Regions from separate parts of the Allobosea sp. P4_H5 genome, predicted to be linked through region 4. Evidence: predicted binding sites of a transcription regulator. Region 4 holds the regulator's gene; each other region holds the start of a gene.
What was found. The regulator LexA, encoded in region 4, represses DNA repair genes until DNA is damaged. The targets are predictions, from matches to a motif close to TGTTCNNNNTGTGTTCNG.
Positions count from the first base shown of each region.

Region 1: AC1DS0_RS12605 (DNA recombination protein RmuC) is a predicted target of LexA. The motif match lies at 1,142-1,159, and genes of this name have one in related genera.
Region 2: ssb (single-stranded DNA-binding protein) is a predicted target of LexA. The motif match lies at 1,419-1,436, and genes of this name have one in related genera.
Region 3: recA (recombinase RecA) is a predicted target of LexA. The motif match lies at 747-764, and genes of this name have one in related genera.

Region 1 covers NZ_JBFUKM010000005.1:269,627-271,813, reverse strand. Annotated here, with positions in the region: gene fmt (methionyl-tRNA formyltransferase) at 1-524, opposite strand, end outside; gene def (peptide deformylase) at 544-1,077, opposite strand; gene AC1DS0_RS12605 (DNA recombination protein RmuC) at 1,192-2,187, shown strand, end outside.
Region 2 covers NZ_JBFUKM010000011.1:267,972-270,158, forward strand. Annotated here, with positions in the region: gene AC1DS0_RS22775 (ABC transporter substrate-binding protein) at 1-34, opposite strand, end outside; gene AC1DS0_RS22780 (helix-turn-helix domain-containing protein) at 9-656, shown strand; gene ssb (single-stranded DNA-binding protein) at 785-1,330, opposite strand; gene AC1DS0_RS22790 (NAD kinase) at 1,553-2,187, opposite strand, start outside.
Region 3 covers NZ_JBFUKM010000006.1:311,520-313,706, forward strand. Annotated here, with positions in the region: gene AC1DS0_RS15095 (DUF2130 domain-containing protein) at 1-542, opposite strand, end outside; gene recA (recombinase RecA) at 851-1,936, shown strand; gene alaS (alanine--tRNA ligase) at 2,123-2,187, shown strand, end outside.
Region 4 covers NZ_JBFUKM010000001.1:623,622-625,808, forward strand. Annotated here, with positions in the region: gene AC1DS0_RS03005 (molybdopterin molybdotransferase MoeA) at 1-423, shown strand, start outside; gene lexA (transcriptional repressor LexA) at 527-1,255, shown strand; gene AC1DS0_RS03015 (ComEC/Rec2 family competence protein) at 1,249-2,187, opposite strand, start outside; gene AC1DS0_RS03020 (ComEC/Rec2 family competence protein) at 2,166-2,187, opposite strand, start outside.

The DNA of each region.
Region 1 (2,187 bases), on a different contig from region 4:
GCGCCAAGGCCGGCGAGCCGATCATGCATGTCGCCGGCCGTGGCGTTGCCGTCGATCGACAATGTCTCGACCATGGCGACGGGGCCGGTGTCGAGCCCCTCCTCCATCTTCATCACGCAGACGCCGGTCTCGGCATCGCCCGCCATGATGGCGCGCTGGATCGGCGCAGCGCCGCGCCAGCGCGGCAGCAGCGAGGCGTGCAGGTTTAGGCAGCCGAGCTCCGGCACCTCCAGGATCGCCTTGGGCAGGATCAGGCCATAGGCGACGACGACGGCGACATCGGCCTGGTGCGAGGCCATGATCTCGGCGGCCTCCGCGCTCTTCAGCGTCTTCGGCGAGAACACCGGGATGCCGAAGCGCTCGGCCGTGACCTGGACCGGCGAGGGCCGCAGCTCCATGCCGCGACCGGCCGGCGCCGGAGCGCGGGTGTAGACGGAGACGACCTCGTGGCCCTGGCCGATGATCTCGGTCAGGGTGGGCACGGCGAAATCCGGCGTGCCCATGAAGATAACGCGCAAGCTCATAGTGTTTTGCCCCGGCCGGTCAGGCCGCGCTCTCCCGTTTCGCCGCCTTGGCGAAGCGCTTGTTGACCCGGTCGCGCTTCAGCCGTGACAGGTAGTCGATGAAGAGCACGCCGTTGAGATGGTCGATCTCGTGCTGCAGGCAGGTGGCGAGCAGGCCGTCGGCCTCGATCTCCTGCGCCTTGCCGTCAAGATCGCGATAGCTGACCTTGACGCGCGCCGGCCGCTCGACCTCCTCGTAATATTCGGGGATCGACAGGCAGCCCTCCTCATAGACATTGAACTCGTCCGAGCGCCAGGTCACCTCGGGGTTGATGAAGACCATCGGCTCACGCTCCTGCTCCTCGCCTTCCTCCGCCTTCTTCGAGACGTCGAGCGTGACGAGGCGGACAGGCTCGCCGACCTGGATCGCGGCGAGGCCGATTCCCGGCGCGTCGTACATCGTCTCCAGCATGTCGTCCGCCAGCTTGCGGATCTCCGGCGTGATGTCGCCGATCGGCGCGGAAACCTTGCGCAGCATCGAGTCGGGCAGGATGACGAGGGGGCGAATAGCCATAGGGCGCTCTAGGACGTTTTCAGGAGTTGCCGCGACATAAGCACTTGTGACGAAGCGGTCAAACTGTTCCGCTTATGTTCTAGATTTACGGCCGAGATCGTGTAGGCTTGCGGCATGAACCAGATCGCCTTCGTGCTGTTGGAACGCCCCGTGAGCTGGGCCGAGGCCGCCTTCGGCTTCGCCGGGCTGACGCTGGCTTTGCTGGCGCTGGCGCTGCTCTCGTCCTGGCGCGCGGCGCGCCGGCGCGAGATCGAGGCGACGATGGCGGCCGAGCGCGCCCGCGAGATGGACGACAAGGTCGCCGAGATGAACCGGCAGCAGGCCGAGCTCAGCGGCCGCCTGCAGACGATGGCCGAGATCCTCTCGACCCGGCAGGGCGACCTCGCCCGCATCATGGCCGAACGGATGGACGGCCTGCGCCAGCAGGTCGGCGCCGGGCTGGAGCAGAACGTCCGCCAGACCAATGAGAGCCTCGGCAAGCTGCAGGAGCGGCTGGCCGTCATCGACAACGCCCAGAAGAACCTGACCGAGCTCACCGGCGAGGTGGTGACGCTGAAGGACGTGCTCGCCAACAAGCAGGCGCGCGGGGCCTATGGCCAGGGCCGGATGGAGGCGATCATCCGCGACGGTCTTCCAGCGGCTTTCTTCTCGTTTCAACCAACGCTCTCGACCGGCAAGCGGCCGGACTGTCTCGTTACCCTGCCAGGCGACGGCCGCGGTCTCGTCATCGATGCCAAGTTCCCGCTGGAGAGCTTCACCCTGCTGCGCGAGGCGCGCGGCGAGGAGGCGAAGAAGCACGCGTCTGCGCGGGTGCGCGCCGATGTCGGCCAGCACGTCAAGGACATCGCCGAGCGCTATTTCCTGCCGGGCGAGACGCAGGACATGGCGCTGCTCTTCGTGCCGTCCGAGGCGATCTATGCCGATCTGCACGAGCATTTCGACGATATCATCCAGAAGGCGCACCGGGCGCGCGTGATGATCGTCTCGCCCTCGCTGCTGGCGCTGGCGATCCAGCTGATGCAGTCGCTGGTGCGCGATGCGCGCATGCGCGAGGAAGCGCAGGTGATCCAGTCCGAAGTCGGCAAGTTACTCGACGATGTCCGCCGCCTC
Region 2 (2,187 bases), on a different contig from region 4:
TCTCAATGATGACGCGGCCCGGCCGCACGGCCACGGGCGAGGGCTCATCTATCAAGGAGTCTGGCGAAGTCGATGGCGGGCAGGGTGGCCAGGCCCTTGCGACGGCGGTCGGCCAGGAGATCCGGAGCCTGCGGCTGAGCCTGAGCATGGCCGCCAATCAGCTCGCCGAGGCGGCGAAGCTGTCGAACGGCATGCTCTCCAAGATCGAGCGCGGCTCGGCCACCCCGTCCTTCACGACGCTCGTTTCGATCGCGGCTGCGCTGAAAGTGCCGGTCGCGCGGCTGTTCGCCTCCTATAACCAGCAGGCCGACTATTCGCTCGTGCGGGCGGGGCAGGGCATCGCCGTGCAGCGCCGCGGCCAGCGCGCCGGGCTGAGCTACGAATTGCTCGGTCACCTGCTCTCGGGTGAAAAATACATCGAGCCCTATCTGGTTACCCTGACCAGCGAGGCGGCGGACCATCCCGGCTTCCAGCATACCGGGATCGAGTTCATGCACATGCTCGAAGGCGCGATGGTCTACCGCTATGCAGACGCGGCGATGGAGCTGCGCCCAGGCGATACGCTCGTTTTCGACGCCAATTTCGTCCATGGCCACGAGCGGCTGCTGACGCCGACCGTCCGCTTCCTGTCGGTCGTGTTCAACCTGCGCACATAAATCATCATCGCGTGTCCGATAGGACGCGACGATGATCTATCTCATTGTGATCGCATCGGATCAGGCTTGCGCCTGTCCGGGGAAGGCACGGGGCAGAACAGGCCGGATCGCCCGACTGCCCGCGGGGCCTAGAACGGGATGTCGTCGTCGAGATGGCTCGACGAGCGCGAACCGCCGCTGCTGCTGCCACCGCCGCTCGCCATCGCCGGCTGGCGCGAGCCGCCGCCGACGGGGCTCGACCGGCCGAAGGAGCTACCGCCCGAAGAGCCCTCATCGCCATAGCCGCCGCCGCTGCTGCCGCCGAACTCGTCGCCGCCCTGGCCGCGGCTGTCGAGGATGGTGAGCTCGCCGCGGAAGCGCTGCAGCACGATCTCGGTCGTGTACTTCTCGACGCCCTGTTGGTCCTGCCATTTGCGGGTCTGCAGCTGGCCTTCGATGTAAATCTTCGAGCCCTTCTTCAGGTACTGCTCGGCGACCTTGGCGAGGTTCTCGTTGAAGATCACCACCGAATGCCACTCGGTGCGCTCCTTGCGCTCGCCCGACTGCTTGTCGCGCCAGGTTTCCGAGGTGGCGATCCGCAGATTGACCACCGGCTCGCCGCTGCCGAGGCGCCGTACCTCGGGGTCGCGCCCGAGATTGCCGACCAGAATGACCTTGTTGACGCTACCAGCCATGACAGGCTCCGTTTCCTGCGCACTTCACCACGAACCGGCCGATCGACCGGAGCCGGACCCTAGCCGGCCACGCGGGCACTATCAACGATGTTCCTGTTTTGTTCAAGGCACTTTGCACGGCTTGTCCCCGATAAAATTCGGGACTGCGGCAAAGCCCATGGCGCTTCGCCTGGCACTGGCGCGGCAGGCTTCATCGCGACGGGCAGCCGCCTCCGCGCAGCCTCAATAACCGAACTGTTCGCGCAGGATGCGCTCGTCCAGGCTGTGGCCGGGGTCGTGCATCATGACGAGATCGAGCGAGCGGTCGATCGCGATCTGCACCGAGATGACGTTGTCGATCTGGGTGTGGTCGGCGACGGCGCTGACCGGTCGCTTCTCGGCCTCCAGCACCGCGATCGTCACTCTGGCGTGGTCGGGCAGCAACGCGCCGCGCCAGCGCCGGGGCCGGAAGGGCGAAAGCGGGGTCAGCGCCAGGAGTGGCGCGTCGAGCGGCAGGATCGGGCCGTTCGCCGAGAGGTTGTAGGCGGTCGAGCCGGCCGGGGTCGCAAGCAGCACGCCGTCGGCGACGAGCTCGGACAGGCGCACCTGCCCGTCGACCGACAGGCGCAGCTTGGCCGCCTGGTAGGATCGGCGGAACAGCGAGACTTCGTTGATGGCGCGCGCCTCGACGCGCTTGCCGGTGCAATCGACTGCTGTCATCGCGAGCGGGTGGACCACGCTGCGCTGCGCCGCCTCGAGCCGCTGGCGCAGGCCGCGTTCACGGAATTCGTTCATCAGGAAGCCGACCGAGCCGCGGTTCATGCCGTAGATCGGCTTGGCCGTGCCCATGAAGCGATGCAGCGTCTGCAGCATCAGGC
Region 3 (2,187 bases), on a different contig from region 4:
GAGGCGATTTGCTCTTCCTTTTCGGTTACCTTCAGCTTCAGGCTATCCTCAGCCTCCAGTTTGGCCTTCTCGCGAACGGAGGCCAGAGACTCTCCGACTTTTCGTTCGATTGTTAGATCTATTTCACGGCGTGCATCATCCAACTCGCGCTGCTTTCGCATAAGGTCAGCCTGAGCCTTCTGGGCCTCCGCCAGCTTCTCGTCGTGTTCCGCCAGAACACGGCGAAGTTCTGCTAGTTCTGCTGTCCGTGCCTGAAGATCAGAACCAATGGCCTCGCGCGCCCTCCGACTTTCCTCGGCAACCACCTGCGCGCGCAATGCGCTGACCTTCTCGGCAACCTGAGCATCGATCCCAGCCCTAGCCTGCTCAAGCTCTTTTTGACGGCCCAAAAGCCCGGCTTCTCGCTCCCCGATTTCACGCTCCTTGTCCGCGATGCGCTTTTCGTACTGCTTGCGGGTCGCCTCGATGAGCGGCGCGGCAAGCTGCTCGGTCAAGCGGAACTCAGTCCGGCAGCTGGGGCAAGTAACCGTAGGCTCGGTCATGAGTTCCCGACATTCACTCATTGCACAGCCCGCACAGGGCCCTGATATCGCCTGTACCGTCAAGGACACGATCTTCGATGGAGCGCCTTGGCGCCCTAAAGACAGCTCGGTCGCGCAAATCCGATATGTGCGGGTCTCGAACGCATAACCTTTTTTGAATGGTCAAAAGTGGTCCAGCTCAGCTGCTATCGCTATACCCCAAATAAGAACAAAAAAAGAACTTGCGAGAGAGAACAAACCATGACCATAGTCATCCCCATGGCGCGGATTGAGATGTGGTCGCGCCCCTGCCATAAGGAGCGCACGTCGTGAATCAGGCGAATCTCAGGCTCGTGGAAGGCTCTTCGATGGACAAGGCCAAGGCGCTCGATGCGGCGCTCTCGCAGATCGAACGGGCTTTCGGCAAGGGCTCGATCATGCGCCTGGGCAAGAACCAGCAGGCGATCGAGATCGAGACGGTCTCGACCGGCTCGCTCGGCCTCGACATCGCGCTCGGCGTCGGCGGCCTGCCCCGTGGCCGCGTCATCGAGATCTACGGACCTGAATCCTCCGGCAAGACCACGCTCGCGCTGCACACCATCGCCGAAGCGCAGAAGAAGGGCGGCGTCTGCGCCTTCGTCGACGCCGAGCACGCGCTCGATCCGGTCTATGCCCGCAAGCTCGGCGTCAATCTCGACGACCTGCTGATCTCGCAGCCCGACACCGGCGAGCAGGCGCTCGAGATCACCGACACGCTGGTCCGCTCCGGCGCGATCGACGTGCTGGTCATCGACTCCGTCGCGGCGCTGACGCCGCGCGCCGAGATCGAGGGCGAGATGGGCGACAACCAGCCCGGTCTCCAGGCCCGCCTGATGAGCCAGGCCTTGCGCAAGCTCACCGCCTCGATCTCGCGCTCGAACTGCATGGTCATCTTCATCAACCAGATCCGCATGAAGATCGGCGTGATGTACGGCAGCCCCGAGACCACCACCGGCGGCAATGCGCTCAAGTTCTACGCCTCGGTCCGCCTCGACATCCGCCGTGTCTCGACGCTGAAGGAGCGCGACGAGGCGACCGGCAACCAGGTTCGCGTCAAGGTCGTCAAGAACAAGGTGGCGCCGCCCTTCAAGCAGGTCGAGTTCGACATCATGTTCGGCGAGGGCATCTCGAAGGCCGGCGAGCTGGTCGATCTCGGCGTCAAGGCCGGCATCGTCGAGAAATCAGGCGCCTGGTTCTCCTTCGACAGCCAGCGCCTCGGCCAGGGCCGTGAGAACGCCAAGACCTTCCTAAAGGCCAATCCCGACGTCGCTGCCAAGATCGAGACGACCATCCGCCAGAATTCCGGCCTGGTCGCCGAGCGCATCCTCGAGAATGCCGACCCGACCGCCGAGGATCTCGACGAGGGCGAGGCCTGAGCCTTCAAACGACGGCATAAAGTGATTAAGTCGACGGGCGGCCTCCGGGTCGCCCGTTTCCGTTTTGCGGTCAGCGGCTTGCGGCGCCCTTGCGCATCTTCACCGCTTTCTGGACAGGCGTAAGCGCGCTGACTAGAACCACTGCGCCGGGCCTGCCGGCCCCACTAGAACAGAGCCAAGATTGCGATGAGCGGCGTCAACGAGATCAGGTCGACCTTCCTCGATTACTTCAAGAAGAACGGTCACGAGGT
Region 4 (2,187 bases):
AAGGCGCAGGGCATGGAACTCGGCTTCTGGAAGATCGCGATGCGCCCGGGCAAGCCGATGATGATGGGCCGGCTTGGCACCGTGGTCGCGCTCGGCCTGCCCGGCAATCCGGTCTCCTCGATCGTCTGCGGCCATCTCTTCGCGATGCCACTGGTCGAAGCCCTGCTCGGCATCGACGATCCCGAGCGCGATCGCAGCGAACCCGCCATCCTCGCCGTCGATCTGCCGGCCAATGACGAGCGCCAGGACTATCTGCGCGCCACTGTCGAGACCATCGATGGCGAGCGGCGGGTCAGGCCCTTCACCAAGCAGGATTCCTCGATGCTGGCGAACCTGTCGCGCGCCGAGGCGCTGGTGATCCGCCCGGCCTTTGCCGAAGCGGCCAAGGCGGGTGATCCCTGCCGGATCATCCGGCTGCGCTGACCCGTTCACCTCGCGGCAGGATGCGGCTTGCGGAACACAAAGCGAACAGTTATGGTGTTCGTGCTTTGTTTCGATTCTAGCCCGAGAGGCGAGCGGCGCGACCATGCTGACACGCAAACAGTTCGAACTGCTTCGCTTCATCCATGAGCGCCTGCGCGAATCCGGCGTGCCGCCCTCTTTCGACGAGATGAAGGACGCGCTCGACCTGCGCTCCAAGTCGGGCATCCATCGTTTGATCATGGCGCTGGAGGAGCGCGGCTTCATTCGCCGGCTTCCGAACCGGGCCCGTGCTCTCGAAGTCATCAAGATGCCGGACGGCATCGGCGGACCGCAGGCGCAGCGCGGCCGTTTCAGCCCCTCGATCGTCCAGGGCGGGCTCGGCCAGACGCCGTCCGCTCCTGCTGCAACGCTGGCGAAGCCGCGCCCGCCGGCTGAAGAGAACGGGCGTTCGACGGTTTCCATTCCCGTCATGGGCCGCATCGCCGCCGGCACGCCGATCTCGGCGATCCAGGATCGCAGCCATAGCGTTACGATGCCCGCCGACATGCTCGGCGGCGGCGAGCATTACGCCCTCGAAGTCCGCGGTGATTCGATGATCGAGGCCGGTATCCTCGACGGCGACACCGTCGTGATCCGCAAGCAGGATACCGCCAATACCGGCGACATCATCGTCGCCCTGATCGACGACGAGGAAGCGACGCTGAAGCGATTGCGCAAGCGCGGTTCCTCGATCGCGCTCGAAGCCGCCAACCCCGCCTATGAGACGCGCGTGCTCGGCCCGGACCGGGTCAAGATCCAGGGCCGGCTCGTCAACCTGATGCGGCGCTACTGAAGCGCCTCGGCGTCCTGTGACGGCTCCGCAGTTGCGGCTGTCGGCACAGGCGCAGCAGCGGACTCGGGCACCGGCCTTGGTTCCGGTCGGGCTCGGGTCCATGGACGCAGGCGTGTGACCTCGTCGGCCGTATAGGCGCGCCAACCGCCGCGAGCCGCGTGATAAGCGGTCGCGCCGTCGCGGATGAGGGAGCTCCGGTCGATCAGGCGGGCGGCGCACGGTGCCGTCCAATAGAGCGATGTCACCACGAGATCGGCGCGCTGGCAGTCCTCGACCAGAGCGATCCGGTCACGCGTATAGGCGACGCTGCGCCCGTCCGGCAGGCGGATGATGCAGCCGCGCGCATCGCAAGCGGCGCCATTGCGCAAGGCCGTATCGTCAGGCGCGCGCGAATCGCCGTCGGCATGCAGCCATTGCGTCAGCACGAAGCGGCTCGGCTTGCCCGCCAGTACCATCTTCCCCTCCTGCCCCCGCACCAGCACGCCCGAGCCGTCACGCTCGATCAGGATGTCGGGCCGTGACGGGGCCGAGGCCAGCGCCAGCCCGCCGACCAAGGGCAGCGCGGCAAGGAAGCGCAGCGCCGTCGTCCACAAGGTCAGCCAGAGCAACGACAGCGAGAACAGAATCAGGGCGGTCGAGCCGAAGGCGGGCAGCACCACGGTCGAGCGGTCGATGCCGGCGACCCAATGGGCAAGCTGGAGCACATAGCCGGAGGCCCAGCCCATCAGCGCCCAGGCCGGCCAGTCGAGCCCGAACGGATAGGCGAGCACGCCGAAGACTGCGGCGGGCATCACGATCAGCGAGACGAAGGGCAGCGCCAGCGCATTGCCGAGCAGGCCGAACGGGTTGAAGGTCTGGAAATGGTAGACGCCATAAGGCGCCGTCGCCGCGGTCGCGACCATGGTGGTGGTCAGAATGCCGACGGCCGAGAG